One region of the Paenibacillus sp. FSL E2-0178 genome, then DNA from elsewhere that is predicted to be linked to it. Evidence: riboswitches for the same ligand, from Rfam matches in the RefSeq annotation. Region 1 holds a riboswitch; each other region holds the start of a gene.

Region 1 (5,893 bases):
TGTTTCCCGGCGGGCTACCCGCCGCCGGTCATCCCATTCCAGCAGTTCCGCAAGCGGGAACGCTATCTTTTTCCACTCCGCCGTCTTCCGTACAATGTCCTCATTCTCCCTGATCCAGTTCATGTCCAGCATGCCGCATCCGCTCCTTTTGTGTTAAAAAAATGCAAAAAACGCCCTCATCCATGGGACGAGGAGCGTCAGCTCGCGGTGCCACCCAGGTTGACCTAATTCCGTTTAAATAGCTGTAAAGCGCGGAATAAGGCCCTCTTTGGTCTTCGCGGTAACGGGCGAAACCCGGTAAACTTAGGGAACAGGAGAACTGCTCCGGTCGCAGACGCCTCGCGGTTGGATGCCGGTCATTGGCCTGGTCGGGATATAGGTTTGCCGTTTATTATAACCAGAGAAGGGCCGGGTTGCAAGCACATTTGAGGTTTGACAATATTCCCTGTACTCTGCTAGGATTATTACTAATTTAAAGTATTTGTGTCCGGCACAGCAGCCCGGCATATCTTATAAAAGCGGACGGAAGAGGTGCGGAAGTGGCCAAAATAGTGGTAATTAACGGTACGCCATCCCTAGTATCCCGAATCAATGCGGTGATCGAATATGCGGAGGGGGATCTGCGGGAACGCGGGTTTGAAGTGGAACGGATTAATGTAGCGGAGCTTCCAGCGGAGGATCTGATTCATACCAGGTTTGAGAGCGAAGCCATCGTCAAAGCGAATGGCCTGGTGGCTGAAGCGGATGCGGTGATCGTCGTCAGTCCGGTGTACAAAGCTTCCTATACGGGAGTGCTGAAGACCTTCCTGGACCTGGTTCCGCAAAAAGGGCTGGCCGGCAAAATTGTGCTGCCGCTCTTCATGGGCGGTAGTCTGGCCCATCTGCTCGCGATCGACTATGCGCTGAAGCCGGTGCTGTCTGTGCTGGGCGCCCGGCATATTCTTGGCGGAGTCTACGCGGTAGACTCACAGGCTGTGCGCAACGACCAGGGTGTCGTTGAGCTGGCCGAGGAGCTGAAGCTGCGGCTGAACAGCGTGCTGGAGGAGCTGGCGGATGAGACAGCGCATAAGGCGGCACGTAAGTCGGGAGAGTAGGCGTAAGATATCACCCTGCTGAGGAACATAAAAGGGCACTAAACCACCGGAATGCGGTAGTTTAGTGCCCTTTTTGCTGGGTGTAAGCCCGGCTTTTACCGTGATTTATGCCCTTTGAAGCTTAGCGCAGGCTCCCAAAGTATAACCTTATCTCTGGCAAGGCTTGCCGGGATATCTATAATCCGCTGGTTGCTGCTTCCCCGGTAGGGGAGAGTGGTGTCTTTGAGTTCCTCTACAAATCGTCCGTCGATGACCACCTGGCACAAGGCCAGCAGATTCCATTCCGGCGAACCGGGGGAAGCCGTCAGCTCCTCGTACGTATAACCGGTATAGATCCAGACCGGGAAGCCCGGCAGCTCGGCGCGGAGCTCATGGATGAAGTCAGCCGCTCCCTCTGCCGAGAAAAAAGGGTCCCCGCCTGCCAGCGTCAAGCCGTCCAGCAGCGGATTGTCTGCTATCTCGGTGATAATCTCGCGCCTGCGCTCCGGAGTGAAGACCTCTCCATAGTTGAAGTTCCAGGTCTTCGGGTTGAAGCATCCGGGGCAGCGGTGGCGGCATCCGCTGAAGAAGAGGACCGCCCGCAATCCCTCTCCTTCATTGATCGACTCCGGATAATATCCGCAGATGTTCATAGATGCTTAACGCGGTCCCGTACTTCGGCTTGCTTGGCGGCATTGAAGCGGGTCTGATAGTCGCCGGTCAGATATCCGGTTACCCGGCGCAGCCGGCGGATATGCGTTGTGTCTTCATGAGCGCCGCAGGATGGGCAATTCGTGCCGATTACACCTTCGTGGCCGCAGCCGGAGCAGCGGTCGATCGGGTGGTTGATGCTGAAATAGCTGATGTCCTGCTCCAGCGCGTATTTGATGATTTTGACGAATGCTGCAGGGTTGCTGCGGGCGTTGCCGTTCAGCTCTACATAAGAGATCGCTCCGGCGTTGCAATATTCATGGAATGGAGCTTCCAGGCTGATCTTCTTGGCTGCGCTCAGGTCGTAATAGACCGGAATGTGGAATGAATTCGTATAGTATTCACGGTCCGTTACACCCGGAATGGAACCGAGAACCTTGCGGTCTATCTTGGTGAATTTGCCGGAGAGACCTTCGGCAGGCGTAGCGAATAGAGTAATGTTCAGATCCAGCTCCTCGCTCTTGCGGTCGCAGTATTCACGCATGTGGCGGACAATGGCCACTGCCTTGGCATGGACCTCCATATCTTCGCCATGGTGTTTGCCGTACATAGCCTTCATGCACTCGGCCATACCGATGAAACCAAGGGACAGGCTGCCGTGCTTCAGCAGTTCACCTACGCTGTCTTCCGGTGCAAGCTGTTCGCCGCCTTCCCAGACGCCTTCACGCATCATGAAATCGGAGGCTTTGGCTTTCTGGGAAGCCTGAATGCGGAACCGGTGCAGCAGGCCGTCCAGCGCAACGTCCATATAATGATTAAGATCTTCGAAGAAGCCTTCCTCGTCAGCGGCAAGGCGGCGGCCGGTTACTGTGCCGTAAGCCAGACCAAGACGTACAAGGTTAAGCGTATTGAATGAAAGGTTGCCTTTGCCCGAGCAGTGATTGCGTCCGAAGCGGTCGCCCAGAACACGTGTCCGGCAGCCCATCGTAGCAAATTCAGTATCCGGATCGGTTGGATCGTAGTACTGCATATTCAGCGGAGCATCCAGATTGGCGAAGTTCGGATACAGCCGGCGTGCAGAGCACTCTGCCGCTTTCAGGAACAGCTCATAGTTAGGATCACCAGGCTGCTGGTTGACACCCTGTTTGCATTTGAAGATCTGAATCGGGAACACCGGTGTTTCTCCGCTGCCAAGTCCGTTCATAGTAGCAGTTAAGAGGGAGCTAATCACCAGCTGGCCCTCCGGAGAGGTGCAGGTTCCGTAGTTGATGCTGGTAAAAGGAATCTGGCCGCCTGAGCGGCTGGACATGGTATTCAGGTTATGTACCATGCTCTCCGCAGCCTGAAGGGTTTCAATTTCTGTCTCTTTCAGGGCGAAACGGAAGGCACGCGGATACTTCTCTTCCAGATCGCTGCGGGTCATAGTGACCTCGCCGAGTGCTTCGCCGGCTGCACCTTCCTCGAAATATTCCATTCCTTTGCGGAACAGCTTAGCGAAGGATTTAGTGACATAAGGCGCCAGATCGTAATCCAGCTTGTTGGCGGATACACCGCCGTACTGGGCATTCTGCTGGGACTGGAAAATAATCGCCACCAGCGACATAGCCGTCATAATCGAATTCGGAGGGCGGACGCTGCCGTTGCCGGTATTGAAGCCTTCGCGGAGAAGCCGTTCAAACGGGATGAAGATGCAGTTGGTTGTTCCAATGGCATATTGATCCAGGTCGTGTACATATACAACATTATCTTCAATAGCCTGCACGAGCTGTGGCGGCATCGTGAAATTGCGGGCGTACCACTTGGAATATTCACTGCCGAATTTGCTCATCTTGCCGGAGAAGCTCTCCCCGTTCAAGTTGGCGTTCTCGCGCAGCAGATCCAAATCCCGGCTGTCGATAATATCCCGTCCCAAATGAATAACTTCTTCCAAAAGAACTTCCTGTGCAGCTTGTCCTTCGTTATATCGTTTCTCCAGCAGCGTCATTGTATAGCTCTCTCCTCTCGGTATCGTAAGCGTGAAGCGTGTGCTCCATGACATCAGTAAAAAGGCATCTCCAGCCGGGAGGCGGGAAATGCCCGAATGCGTATTGCAAATATCCGAAACAGCGGACATTTGCCGGTGGTCTATGTGGAAAATACGAACGGGCACAGGGCTTGTCCTGTTCTGGAACCTGTTCTTGTACCTTCCGCAGAAGCCGATACCTGAGGACGATATTCTATCGTCCTCAGGTATCGGCAGCCTCTTGCCCGATTAACGGAAAGGCTAACTCTGCTCGTGCAGGCCGCATGCGGGCACCTCGCCTGTTCCTCGAGGAGTCTAACCGGTGCCACAGAAACAGGCAGGTCTCCTGGCTTCCGGCATGCCCTCCGGCGCCTTCCCGAGGGGCCTCGCAGCCCCTTAGTGGCTTGTTGCCTTAGGATGCTGCTCCAGCGGCGTCTGGCAGCTGGAACATCCGGTTACAGTGGCGGGACCGCAGCGGATTTGCACCGTGTTTCCCTATTAAGCTTCAACCCTAGCAAGAGGGCGAAACACCTGTTTCTACTATATTTTGTTGTTGTTAAATAAAAGTAACTCAATATATTGTGTTTGTAAACATTTTTTTGCGAATCCGCGCGGGGAGCGGGTTCCGCAGGTTTACTCACAGATGATCCACAGTTAGTCCACAGGTAATCCACAACTTTCCTGTGGATATGGCCTTAAATGAGTCATGAATTGTCCCAAAAGATGCCACAAAGACTCCATAAATAGAGTGCGTCTAATCCTGGTAATTTTACAGGGGAGATAGTAATAGAGAGGGGGTGTCTATGGGTATTTGTGGGAGGGGTGCTGAAGGGTTACAATTAAGGAGTAAGGATAGAACAGACTCATCAAACTTGCAGGAGGGATTTCATAATGGCGATTGGCGAAGTGACCGTTATTCCGATTGGCACTGGCAGTACCAGTCTCAGCAGCTATGTGGCCGATATGCAGCGTGTGCTGCAGACCGTGGAGGGGATTACCTATGAGCTTACTTCGATGGGGACTATTATTGAAGGACCGGTTGCACGGATTCTTGCTGCGGTAGAAGCGCTGCATGAGTCACCGTTTACGTCAGGAGCACAGCGGGTTTCCACCTCGCTTAAGATTGATGACCGTCGTGACAAGCCTTCTACGAGCCGCAGCAAGCTGGAATCCGTGGAACGCAAGCTGCAAGGAGAGTAAAGAGTATCTGTAGTTGTAATCAGATTCAACCTATAAGGAGCGGATCTTTCATGGCAAAAGCCTCACAACAAATCGGGATTCAAATGTACACACTGCGTGACCAGACGGAGCGCGATTTCCTGGGTACACTGGGCAAAGTTGCGGAGATGGGATATCAGGCGGTAGAATTCGCCGGTTATTTCGGCGTGTCTGCAGGAGAACTGCGCCGTACATTGGACCGGTTGGGTCTTGCTGCACCTTCGGCGCATGTAGGCCTGGATTTCAGCAGTCTGGATAATATGGAACGGGCGTTAGCCAAAGAAATTGAATATGCGAAGGAGCTTGGGTTACAATATATGATCACCCCTTCGGCACCGCTTCCGCAGAACCCCTCAATGGAGGATGTGACGGCGGTGATTCCATTCCTGGAGAAGGCCTCCGCGATGGTCCGTACAGCAGGCCTGCAGTACGGGTATCACAACCATGATTATGAGTTTGCGGAGGTAGACGGCAAAGCAGTCATCGATATATGGCTGGAACAGATTCCTGCGGAGCATATGTTTGCAGAGTTCGATCTGGGTTGGGTACACAGGGGCGGAGCACGTCCTATTGACTATGTCTCCCGTTATGCCGGCCGTGTTCCGCTGGTCCACATTAAGGATTTCGGGGCAAATAATGAAGAGACTGACCTCGGGAAAGGGCAGGTTGATTTCCGGAGCGTCTTCGAGGCGGCAGAGGAGAACGGGATTCTGTACTATATAGTAGAGCAAGAGGCTTATGCCGTGTCCTCGCTGGAGAGTGCGAAGGAGGCACTTGGTTATTTCCGCGGGCTGGGGCTTATGCAGGGGTAGGCAGAGGTAATAGTCAAAAAGGGTTGCGTTTTCTGCTGAAAGAGTTATAATATTTTTTGTTTGGCAGGCAGACTATCCTTTAAGCTGGTGTAGCTCAGGGGTAGAGCAACGCACTCGTAATGCGTAGGCCGGGGGTT
Region 2 (5,893 bases), 1.7 Mb from region 1:
GCGCCGCAGCGCGGCCAGCTCTTTTTTGGCATAGGACAATGTCCTGCCTCCCTGCTGAACCGTACCCTTCTGTGGACGCAGAATGCCGACAGCATGCAGGAACAGGGTCGATTTGCCCGAACCATTGTGGCCGAGCACCGCCGTTTTGCGGCCTTTGGGAATGGAGACGGTTAGTTCACGCAGCGCGGCTTCCTTCGTATCCGGGTAATGAAACACCACCCCGTCAAAAGCCAGACTATATTCCATGTCCATGACGTCCCCCTCTAATGTGATTTGGCAAAGCGGTATCGGATAAATGTTGTACGTTTTACAGCTTTGAATCCTGGATACTCCGGCCTTCTGGGGGATTGTTATATGGAATACAACATTCTTCCCTCAAAGCCAACTAAATGAAGTGAAATACTGCCTTTTTACAACAATCTTGGAATACATCCCATATTCCGGGGGAATCGTTGTACTTTGGGCATGATTTCAACAAAGCCAGCAGATTTCCTGCACTAAAATCTTAAATTCAACCCCGCAGCCACAGCCAAAGCTGCGCCAGCACCAGCACAGCGATCCCGGCATACGCCCGGACCGCATAACGCCGCGGCACAGGACGCGCAGTGTACGGCGGCAGAATGATCTCCCCCGTGAACCCGCGGGTCAGCAGCCCCTGCGACAATCCGTAATAACGGTGCATCGTATTGCCGAAGAGGGCCCCGGCCATGGCTGCAGTCTCCCGCAGCCTGGCCTTGTACCCTCTGCGGCCGCCGCGCAGCCTCCGGGCCAGCATCAGCCCGTGCGCTGCATCATTCAGCAGGAACAGGAAGCGGTACATGATCAGCATCAGCTCCAGCACAATCTGCGGCATACGCAGCCTGCGCAGCACCTGCAGAAGCTCGCTGAACGGGGTGGTGAACATCAGGAAGAAGAAGCAGCTCATGCAGGCCGAGACTCTGGCCAGCAGTTCACCGGCCCGCTCCAGCCCAGCTGCCGTGATATACACCGGAAGAGGCTGCCCGGAAATCCGGAATACGCCAGCTTCCCCCGCAGCCGGGTGGCCGAATTCCAAGAGCAGCGCCGGGACACTAAGGCAATAGAACAGCAGCGCCGTACCAAACAGCAGCCCATAGGCGCGATAGGGAATTTTGGCATGCAGGATGCACCAGGACATCATCCACAGCGTAATCACAATCTGCAGCACCGGATGTACGGTATAGGAGAGCAGGAACATCAGTGCCGCGAACGAGCTTTTCCACATGGGAGACAGCTGCCTCAAGGCATTATTATAAGAAAGGACATCAATTCGTCTGATCACTTGCTGATGCTGTTCTGCTTCGCCTGGCCTTGTTTCCCTTTCAGCAGCCCCAGTGAAAAGCCGATCACCCCGGCACCAATCGCCGCCTGCAATGCGAACAGCATACTCTCCGTCTCACCCGGAAGCTCGGTCAGCGGCTTGAACCAGGGTTCATATTCAGGGTTTATCTCTGTGATTACACCCTCGGCAGCATCATCGGCCCCGCCGAAATCACCACTCACGAACAGCAGCGGCAAGACACACAACAGGACAACGGCCAGCAGCATCAATCCATTTTTCCATTTATTGCTCATCATGCATTTCCCCCTTTGACCTTGCGTTTCAGGAGCGACATTTCATTCGGACTGTACGATTTCAGCCAGTTCCACAATAATACGGTCAGCAGCCCTTCACTGATGGCCAGTGGAATCTGCGTCACGGCAAAGATCCCCCCGAATTTGAGAAAAGACGCCAGGACTCCGCCATCCGCAGCCGGAAAAGCCACCGCAAGCTGGAAGGAAGTCACTACATATGTCATTAGATCGGCAACCGCCGCCGCACAGAATAAGGCCAGCTTCTCACGGTCCGGCAGCTTCATCATCAGCTTATAGACTGCATATCCGGCAAAAGGCCCCGCGACCGCCATCGAGAACGCATTCGCCCCCAGCGTAGTGATTCCCCCGTGCGCCAGAAGCAGCGCCTGAAACAACAGGACGATCGAGCCGATCACGCCCATCGGCAGCGGCCCCAGCATAACTGCGCCAAGTCCGGTACCTGTAGGATGCGAGCTGCTTCCGGTAACGGACGGCATTTTGAGTGCCGATAAGACGAAGGTGAACGCCCCTGCCAGACCCAGCAGCAGCTTCAGCTCCGGATTCTCCCTGGTCATCGATCTAAGCCTAATAATCCCGAGTACGAAGAACGGTAAGAACGCCACCCACCAGAACACAGCCCAGCCTACCGGCAGAAACCCTTCCATAATGTGCATAGCCTGGGCCGTTCCCGGTTCGTTCAGCATAAAGTACACTGTAAATCCGGCAATCAGCGCCGCAAAACTCCAAAATCCGCGTTTCTTCATTTGTCAGCCTCCAAGTTTCTTTAATTTAGCAAACCAAAAAAACTCCCGCCCTTCAGGGTGGGAGTGTATGTACGCAGGTATGATTCGATAGAGGACGCTGCAGAGACGCCTCTTCTCATTAACCTATCCGTACACCGCTCCTATCCGCGTAGAGTCGTGGTGTGCGTAATCAAGGTAGGTCTCCTGGCTTGGAATACGGGCGCTTTATCCTTCGTCTTCCCCGGGGTTCTCCCCAAGTGACATCTTGAAGTTCAGCTCTTCCTTACAGTGGCGGGACCGCTCGGGACTTGCACCCGATTCCCTGTTATCTCTTGCCTCATCTGGCAAGAGCACCTTGTTACATCGCTAATCCATCCTACATCATAGCGGAACAGGCTCTGCATGTCTGTGATAAAATTGGAGCTGCTGCGAGGCGCAGTATTCATTTGCTTGCAGGGCAGCGTTCATTTGCTTGTAAGAACATCATTTGAGTAATATAATTATTAACTATATAACCTGAACGTGGAGGCAGCACATGAAACTTGATCTAACCGAACAATCTTTACCCGTGTACGAAGCGTTATCCAGCGCTGTGCGCCTGCAGATGCTGCGGCTCCTGTCCGAACAGCCGATGAACGTCAAGGAACTGGCCGGGGCGCTGAAGCTCAGCAGTGCCATTATGACGATGCATGTGCGCAAGCTGGAAGCTGCCGGGCTGATCCGCAGCCACATGGCTCCCGGACGCAGCGGACTGCAGAAGATTTGTACACTGGCCGCCGAGAGTGCTGAGATTATTTTCCCCGGACAAGCCAGAACACAGCGCAGAGGCTACCGTAAGGAAATTCCCGTGGGCCACTACTCTGATTTCCAGATTGAACCGACCTGCGGCTTATCTACAACCGAGCGGGTGATTGGCAACTTTGACGATCCGCGGTATTTCTGGGATCAGGAGCGGGTGAATGCAGGCATTCTGTGGTTCGGCAAAGGATTCGTAGAATATAAAATCCCGAACTTCCTGCTGTCCAGCCAGAAGCCTGAGGAGCTGGTCATCACGATGGAGATTGCCTCCGAAGCCCCGTCCATCAATAATAACTGGCCTTCCGACATCACTTTCACACTGAACGGACAGCGGCTCGGCTTCTGGACCAGCCCCGGCGACTACGGGGACAGTCCGGGCAAATACACTCCTGCCTGGTGGCCTGCGCTCACCAACCAATATGGACTGCTTAAGCAGCTGCGGATTACTCCGGCGGGCACGTTCATGGATGGTCAGAAGCTGTCAGAGGTTACGCTGGAGCAGGTCGGTATCCGTGATAAGCAGTGGACGTTCAAGGTCTCAGTGGAAGAGGATGCGGAGCATATCGGCGGCCTTACCTTATTCGGCAAGGGGTTTGGCAACTACAACGAGGATCTGGTCTTTGAGCTCTTTTATACAGATGCTGTTGAAGCTTCGGCAAGTGCCAGCCGGACGGAATGACCAGGACAGGACAGGACTAGACAGCAAACAGCGGCAGCGGGAGACCTTAAGCTCAGGTCCCCCGCTGCCGCTGTTGTGGTTACGGTGTATTGCAGCAGCTTTGGAGTTTAATCAGTCACCGGCTGCCACAGGCCGCCGCCCGGCAGCGGACAGCCGCGTGCCTTCAGCCGGGCCACGACCGGTATAATGCAGCCGCAGGCAATGCAGGTTACGCCATCCTGCAGCTTGGGACAAGCTCCGCATAGGGCAACCCGCTCGGCATAGACTTCGTCCGGGGCTGTATTCTCCGGATTGAACATGGAGGAGGCGAGAATCCGGGCAATCTGCGCTTCCGTCACCTTGTACTCTTCCCGGCATCCCTTGCATGCTGAGGTTGTAGTCATGCTGTGCTCCTTCCCGTTAAGCTCCCGGAGTAATTGCCAGTACTGTCACCGACATTGGCGGCAGTTCAACCGTAAGGGTGTCGCCTTCAAGCTGGAAGGCGGTGAACGGCTGCGGTACTACCGCTTCCGGCTGCCCGAAGGTATTGTGGGCATCGATGGAAGACCCGGCAAGTGTAGTGCCGCTTACGGCTGCTGACTGTCCAGCCAGTCCGCGCAGCTCCAGCGGCAATACTGCCGGTGCAGCGTGATTCAGGTTGCACAGGCTGACATGAATGACACCCTCTGCTGTTACGGAAGCTGAAGCAGATACTTCAGGAATCTCCACGCCCTCATAGCTGTATAACGGGCTATCCACTGTTAGATCCAGCAGCTCCGCATCCTGATGTACTTTATACATATTGAATACATGATAGGTTGGAGTCAGCAGCATTTTCTCGCCTTCGGTCAGGATTACAGCCTGCAGCACGTTAACGGTCTGGGCAATGTTCGCCATCCGCACACGGTCGCTGTGCTTGTGGAAGATATTCAGGGTCAGACCGGCAACCAGCGCATCGCGGATCGTGTTCTGCTGGTAGAGGAATCCAGGGTTCGTACCGGGTTCCACATCATACCAGGTGCCCCATTCATCGACGATCAGACCCACTCTTTTGTCCGGATCGTATTTGTCCATAATGACACTGTGGCGGGTAACCAGCTCATCCATGAACAGCGCCTTCTTCAATGTGTTGAAATATTCATCCGTTCCATAGCCGGTAGCCGCACCTTTATTAGTCCAATCCGAAGTCGGCAGGGTGTAGTAGTGCAGGGTAAGCGAATCCATGAAGCGGGTGGCTTCGCGCATCAGCACTTCGGTCCAGTTATAGTCATCCGAGTTCGCGCCGCAGGCGATCCGGTGAATCTTGTTATCCCCATAGTTGCGCACATAAGTCTGATATTGGCGGTACAGGTCAGCATAATATTCAGGACGCATATTGCCGCCGCAGCCCCAGTTCTCATTGCCCACGCCGAAGTAAGCTACACTCCAGGCCTCTTCCTGGCCGTTCTTCTGGCGCAGCTCAGCCATTGGCGATACACCGTTAAAGGTCAAATACTCAACCCACTCGGACATCTCCTGTACCGTTCCGCTCCCTACATTGCCGTTGATGTACGGCTCACATTCCAGCATGGCGCAGAGCCGCATGAATTCATGTGTACCAAAATGATTGTTCTCAACCGCACCGCCCCAATGGGTATTGATCATCCGCTTGCGTTCTTCACTCGGGCCAATGCCGTCCTTCCAGTGGTATTCATCGGCGAAGCAGCCGCCCGGCCAGCGCAATACGGGAATCTTCATTTCCTTAAGCGCTTCCACTACATCGTTGCGGATACCCTTCGTGTTCGGAATCGGCGAATCTTCCCCTACCCAGATGCCTTCATAGATACAGCGTCCCAGATGCTCAGCGAAATGTCCATAGATGTTACGGTTAATTGTGCCTTTGCGGATATCAGTGTTCAGTACGATGCGTTCTGCCATTTCAGTTAACGCTCCTCTTTAAGTTAATATATTTGTTAATCATTTAACACTTATATTAATATTATAGTCAGGCAGCTTCCGGTTCGTCAATCTTTAAATTGCGCACTGCAGGCTGCCAGCTAATCACGACCCTATATTCTACTATTTACGAATGGAATTAAGTGGTATATATTGAAGGCGATAG
Region 3 (5,893 bases), 590 kb from region 1:
CAGCAGGACAACCAGGAGCAGGAGCAGCGGGTAGAGCCTCGCCCTTCCTGATTTCAATAGACTGAACATTACCTCAAGCACCTCCACAAAAGGGAAAAGAACGGGGGCAGTCAGCCTGTTCCCCGTTCCGTCCAAACACCTTATGATTTCTTAGTGTGACTTATACATACTAATCCTGAGCAAAGCACCATCAGCCAACCCCTTGGCCGCTGAGCATCCAGCCCCGCAACTCGAAGGAGCTTCTCTATCGGCTAAAATCAGCCGCTTAAAATACTGGCTGGCACCATACTCTCAGTTTCATTAGCTCTAGCTTCATTAGCTCTAGCCCCACTAGCAGTAGCATCATTAGCTTCATTAGCTCTAACTTCACTAGCAGTAGCATCAGTAGCTTCTTCAGCATTAGCTCTAACTTCACTAGCAGTAGATTCATTGGCTCATTAACTCTAGCCTCACTAGTAATAGCTTTATTAGCTTCATTGGCTTCATTGGCTTATTAACTCTAGCTAAAATAGCTCTAGCTTCTTCAGCATTTGCTCTAGCCCCACTAACAATTACATCATTGGCTTCATTGGTTCTAGCCCACTAACGGTAGTTTCATCAGCTCTAGCCCCACTAGCAATAGCATCAGTAACATCAGTAACATCAGTAACATCAGTAACATCAGTAACATCAGTAACATCAGTAACATCAGTAACATCAGTAGCATTTTAAATCATCGGCTCAATCCGGGAAAGCATGCCTTCCTGAGCGAAACTCCGCAAAACATGCCTCCGCCGGAACAGCAATTGGATTTATGACACTTATTTATCCTATACGGACTTCACTGCCGATCCTAGTTGGATTAATGACACTTAATTCTGCCCCTAGCCGGTCATTCGCTAATTCATGCGAGATTAAGTGTTGTTTTTCCAACTACGCCGCCATCTCGGGAGATTCACCGAGAATTAAGTGGCATTTTTCCACTTATATATCCCACCAGCCCCGCACTATCGCTTTATTAGGCTACTCCATGCAAAATCTTGCAGAAAATACAACTTAACTCCCTTAATCCTTAGGCATTCGGGAAGATTGTTGTATAAAATACAACAATCTTCCCGCTACACCGCTTGTTAGAAGTGAAATGTTGCCTTTTGTACAACAATTTTCGAATATAGGCGATATCCTGGTGAAAATGTTGTATTATGTGCAGGATTTTCAACAAGCATTCGGATTCCCACCCCAAACGCGGGTTGAAATCGTGAGATTCTTGCCCCAGCAGCCCTACTATTCAAATTTCACTGCAGTGAAGACTAAGTTATATATTCATATTTAAGGTTTAGCTTATCTAGGATCTTTTCTTCATCAAGGCTCTTCTTCCTTGACCTATCTCTTTGCCTAAGGCAATCTAACCGCTACAGCAGCGGCCATTTCTCTGGTTACAGCTGTGGCAGGAGCGAATTCGCCGCCGGTACCGCTCATAATTCCAAGTCCGGTTACAGTACGTACCGCCGTTAATGCGTAGGCGCTGATCTGTTCTTCATCTGTGAATTTTCCGGTTCCCGCTGCTGCCGAAGCTTCGTCCAGCTTCAAGGCTCTTACGATCATTACAGCCATATCCTGGCGGGTAACGGGGCCGTCCGGTTTGAAGGCTGTACCTGTTACTCCGCTGACAATTCCCAGTTCCTTCGCTTTGTTCACTGCTCCATAATACCACGCATCCGCCTTAACATCACTGAAACTCTGGGCTGACGATGCCGCAGACGGCTCGTTGCCGGTCAATCTCAGCAGCAGTGCTGCAAATTCAGCGCGGGTAATATTCTGCTTCGGTGCAAACACGAGGCTGCTCTCACTGACCCCGCCCATCAGCTTGCGGTCATAGGCCGTATACACTGACTCCAGCGCCCAAGGCGAGATTGACTTCACATCGGTAAAAGCAGCACGGTCAGCCGCAGCAGAAGCCACGGTCAGCGGCTGCGAATAGCGGACTACCGCAGGTGTGCTGTCTTTGAGATATCCGGTAACGGTAATCGTATATTTATTCGCTGGCAGGCCGCCGGCAACAACAGCTGAACCCGCAGCATCCGTAACAGCAGTTTTACCGCCGATGGATACCTGAACCCCTGCGGCTGGTGAGGATACCGGGTCGGAAGTGAAGGTCGCTTCATTCCATACCCACTGCTTTTGAGTTACTTTTACAGTAATATCTTGTCCAGGCTGCGGCTGTGCAGGGGAGACCGTCACGGACTCTACCACCTGTGTGTTATCCCCGCCATAATAGACAAGCACGCGGTCATTCTCCGCAAGAAGGAAATCACCCATGCCTACACTTGGATAGATCCACGCTCCACCGCGGGCTACAACATACATCCACCCGTCATAGCCGCCAAAAGCACCCGCAGTTACGCCGCCGATTCCCGTCACGTAATTGCCAGCTTCATTGACCAGGGCCACCTTCTTCGCCGCCGCTGCCTTCTCCAGTGCTTGAAGTACATTTCCCGCATATACAGTGCCTTCTGCCAGGGTTCCGTTAGGGCCCTCAATGGCAACAGACACACTAACCTGAGGACTCTTCACAGGTGAATTGCTAAGGTCATAGAGCTTGCTGCCTGTGCTGAAAAGCTTGTAAGCTACCAATGCTTCCAGCGCCTGCTCTGTCGAGAGCTGATTGTAGCTTCCGCCCGCTGTATGAGCGAACCCGCCATCTGCTGCACTGAAGCTAAGAAGCTTACTGACAAGGTTCACATTGCCTACGGTATACTCCGCTCCTGCCGGGTCAATGCCAAAGGAGGACAGGCCAATAATGGCTTGAGCGACACTCTCACTGCTGTCACCATAGCCGCCGTTCTTGTCCTGTGCGGTCGCCAGCCAGGCTGCCGCCCGCTGTCCCGCGGTATTGACTGCCGGATCATCCTTATGTCCTGCCAGCACAGTAAGCACCATCGCCGTCATGTCCGGGTCACTTGCTCCCGTAGTCAGGGTGAAGCCGCCGTCTGTGTTCTGCTTGGACAGGATCTCAGCCAGCAGTTTCGCCGGTGTCCATTTCGCATTGTCAGGTATAGTATACGTTCCGGAATCAAGCGCCAGCAGTACATAGGCTGCGTTGTTCAGCGTCTGGCCGGTAATATTATCGTTATTGTAGAGCTTCTCAATCAGGTTGTAGCCGGCGACATCCGCCGGATTCCCGCCAAGCGCCCTAACCGCCAGCGTAATCCGCGCATAGTCCGTAGCTCTGGCGTAAACACCCTTGGCTGCGGCTACTTTACTCTCAAGCGCCTTTAAATAACTATCCGGAACCTTGTAGCCCGCCTGCGCGAGGCCGATGGCCTGCCAGTCGGACTGGACTCCGGCCTTCAGCACAAACTCCGAAGTGGCATAGACTGCCTCAGCTACGCTAACTTCTGTGCCTGCCGGTAGAGCTGAAGCCGTATTCGCTGTATTTGCACTTAACTGGGCTGATGCGGTATCACTCTGGGCAAAAGCCTGTCCTGCCGGAGCCACGGATGCTCCCAGAACCGCGAACATCATGACAACGATCAGACCCAGCCGGATAAACTTGGATGATAGATTGTTCTTCATTGCTTGACCTCTTTCTGTGAATAGAATGGTATAGATAAATCCTGCGTCCTCCGCTGATGCGGGTGCAACATAAAGACCGCCCTGTACAGGGCGGCCGGGGAAGGATACAATACATGCGGCTGAAATGAAGTTTCCCTACACACAGCCACTGCTTATGTTTGCACCTGTTCCGCATTCTTACCCCCGAAGAATAGAAACAACAACGAAAAAGGCAGGTCTCCTGGCTTACGCTTCATTGCTTCCCCCGCCTTCCCATCCCATTATCAGACAGTGGCTTCTCAGGAGTCGCTCCGCATTTACAGTGGCGGGACCGCACCGGAATTGCACCGGACTTCCCTTTTAAGCAGATTACATTCGTAGCACCGGCATGGCTATCTGTTGCGTGACAGCGCCTGTTTCTACGGAAATCCGCACCTTTTTCCAAAGCTTATTAAATTTTAATATTCACAAACAATCATATCTACTATTCCCCTGTATGTCTATAGACAAGCTGTTTCAATTATAGGCCCCCCCTGCCCCTTCCGCACAAAAAATCCTGAACAACACTCGCCTCATTCTCCCGGCATATCGTGCTGTTCAGGACTTAAATAGTGATTCTTCCGCTTCCGGCAAGAGCCGGCAGCTGGTTGATTGTATTATGTACAACAGAATGGGAATATACGGCGGCCATAATGCATTCTGCTGTATTTAATATACAATTGATTTTGGAATATAGCCCTTATAGGCTCTAAAATCCGGAATCTAATGTACCAATTACAATAAAACGCATAATAGAGCTGATTATGCCGGACGTCTCTTACATCCGGCTTCACCCAATTCAGGCTCTCACCCAATCATTCCGCATCCGTGTCCGGGCTGGCGGAAGGAGTGGGGTCGGTACCGGGTGTAGTCTCCGGAGTAGTGCTCGGGGTACTTCCCAGAATGCTCCCCGGACTAGCCTGTAGCTTCAGCGTATAGATTCCGGCGGTGATCACATCACCCGCGGCCAGCTTCGCGCCCGGCTCCAGCTCCACCGTCACTTCATATACGCGCGCAGGTGTTCCTGCGCCCGATGCACCCGCCGCCGGGGAGGCTTCGGCTTCATCAGAGCCGCCGCTATTTCCAGCGGCTGCATCCCCATTCAAGCCGCCGTCAGTCCCCACGGCTCCCTCGCCAGAGCCGCCGTCATTCCCGGCGCCTGCCTCTCCCGTGCCGCCGTCATTCCCGGCGGCCTGGCAACTGCTCGCAGTTGCTGCAACCTTGTAAGTGTCCGCAACGTTATTACCGGACATCACAATGATCTCCGCCGGCTTGAAGTCGGAGCACTCCGCCGCTGCGGCAAAGCTGAACACCAGCTTGACGCCTGCTTCCCCGCTGCTTTCAGCCCCGCCTGCATTCCCGGTGCCTTCTGTTCCGCTGCTTTCACCCCCGCCAGCATTCCCGCTGCCTTCTGTTCCGCCGCCTTCAGCCCCGCCTGCATTCCCGGTGCCTTCTGTTCCGCCGCCTTCAGCCCCGCCAGCGTTCCCGGTACCTTCTGTTCCACCATTTCCGGTTCCTGTGCTTGTCCCGGCACCTGCCACTCCGCCAACCAGCCGTACAGAGACCGGGGCTTGCTCTTGCCCATCCACATTGTGGATATCGACCCGAATCGGGCTCACAGTCGGCTGCGGCGCAGCGGTATCCGCATCCGGCCGCAGCCAGCTGATGGCGATGACGGCTATGATCAGTACGATCCCAAGCACGCTGCCGGAGATCAGGATCTGAAATCGGCTACGGCTGACCCACCGCGCCAGCGGCGAAGCCAGCTGGGAGCGGGCTTCATTGTAGACATTCTGCATGGCGGGCGTTGCGGCCGAGCTATAGCTTTTGCGGAAATCGCGGTTCTTGAACGCCTCGCGGTCATTCTTCAGGAAATACTTCAGCACCGCCCGCCGGTAATTCGGCCACAGCTTCTTGCTCGAGATGGTGAACAGCCGGTTATGCTGCGACCAGGCCAGGAAACGGTAGACCGTTTCCTTATCATTGCCCGCTTTGCGCGCCACCAGCTCCAGCAGCGCATCGTAATCAAGCGGACCGCCCTCTCGTTCACTGCTGTGGTAGAAGGCCAGCGGCAGCCGTTCGAACGGCTCGATGCTCCGCGGCTCCTTCAGCCAGCGTCCTCCGAGCAGCTGTACATCATCCAGCTCCCGGGGAGACAAACCGGCAAAAATCTCCTCGTCCGGCTTCTCCTCCCCGAACCAGCGGTACGCAGCGCGCAGCGCATTCGCTTTACGCTTAGCGATTGCATCCAGCGGCGGCTGCCAGTCCGCCGTATCCCGGTAGCGCAGGAAGGAAATCTCCAGCAGCTGCTCCATCGTCA

What was found. Region 1 has a riboswitch for cobalamin ahead of MHI42_RS18030 (anaerobic ribonucleoside triphosphate reductase). Riboswitches for the same ligand answer to the same signal wherever they lie in the genome.
Region 2: it holds a riboswitch for cobalamin, as region 1 does, so the genes downstream of both, MHI42_RS10795 (energy-coupling factor ABC transporter permease) here and MHI42_RS18030 (anaerobic ribonucleoside triphosphate reductase) in region 1, are expected to answer to the same signal.
Region 3: it holds a riboswitch for cobalamin, as region 1 does, so the genes downstream of both, MHI42_RS15570 (S-layer homology domain-containing protein) here and MHI42_RS18030 (anaerobic ribonucleoside triphosphate reductase) in region 1, are expected to answer to the same signal.

Annotation. Positions count from the first base shown of each region.
Region 1 covers NZ_CP151953.1:4,148,724-4,154,616, reverse strand. Annotated here, with positions in the region: gene serS (serine--tRNA ligase) at 1-132, opposite strand, end outside; gene ssuE (NADPH-dependent FMN reductase) at 540-1,094, shown strand; gene nrdG (anaerobic ribonucleoside-triphosphate reductase activating protein) at 1,190-1,726, opposite strand; gene MHI42_RS18030 (anaerobic ribonucleoside triphosphate reductase) at 1,723-3,708, opposite strand; gene MHI42_RS18025 (hypothetical protein) at 3,805-3,930, shown strand; cobalamin riboswitch at 4,045-4,276, opposite strand; gene MHI42_RS18020 (MTH1187 family thiamine-binding protein) at 4,618-4,926, shown strand; gene MHI42_RS18015 (sugar phosphate isomerase/epimerase) at 4,977-5,756, shown strand; tRNA gene MHI42_RS18010 (tRNA-Thr) at 5,840-5,893, shown strand, end outside.
Region 2 covers NZ_CP151953.1:2,426,346-2,432,238, forward strand. Annotated here, with positions in the region: gene MHI42_RS10780 (ABC transporter ATP-binding protein) at 1-252, opposite strand, end outside; gene cbiQ (cobalt ECF transporter T component CbiQ) at 512-1,300, opposite strand; gene MHI42_RS10790 (energy-coupling factor ABC transporter substrate-binding protein) at 1,297-1,593, opposite strand; gene MHI42_RS10795 (energy-coupling factor ABC transporter permease) at 1,593-2,357, opposite strand; cobalamin riboswitch at 2,513-2,709, opposite strand; gene MHI42_RS10800 (ArsR family transcriptional regulator) at 2,872-3,813, shown strand; gene MHI42_RS10805 (DUF6171 family protein) at 3,921-4,196, opposite strand; gene MHI42_RS10810 (alpha-N-arabinofuranosidase) at 4,213-5,709, opposite strand.
Region 3 covers NZ_CP151953.1:3,558,588-3,564,480, forward strand. Annotated here, with positions in the region: gene MHI42_RS15565 (DUF4430 domain-containing protein) at 1-69, opposite strand, end outside; gene MHI42_RS15570 (S-layer homology domain-containing protein) at 1,375-3,555, opposite strand; cobalamin riboswitch at 3,748-3,937, opposite strand; gene MHI42_RS15575 (hypothetical protein) at 4,389-5,893, opposite strand, start outside.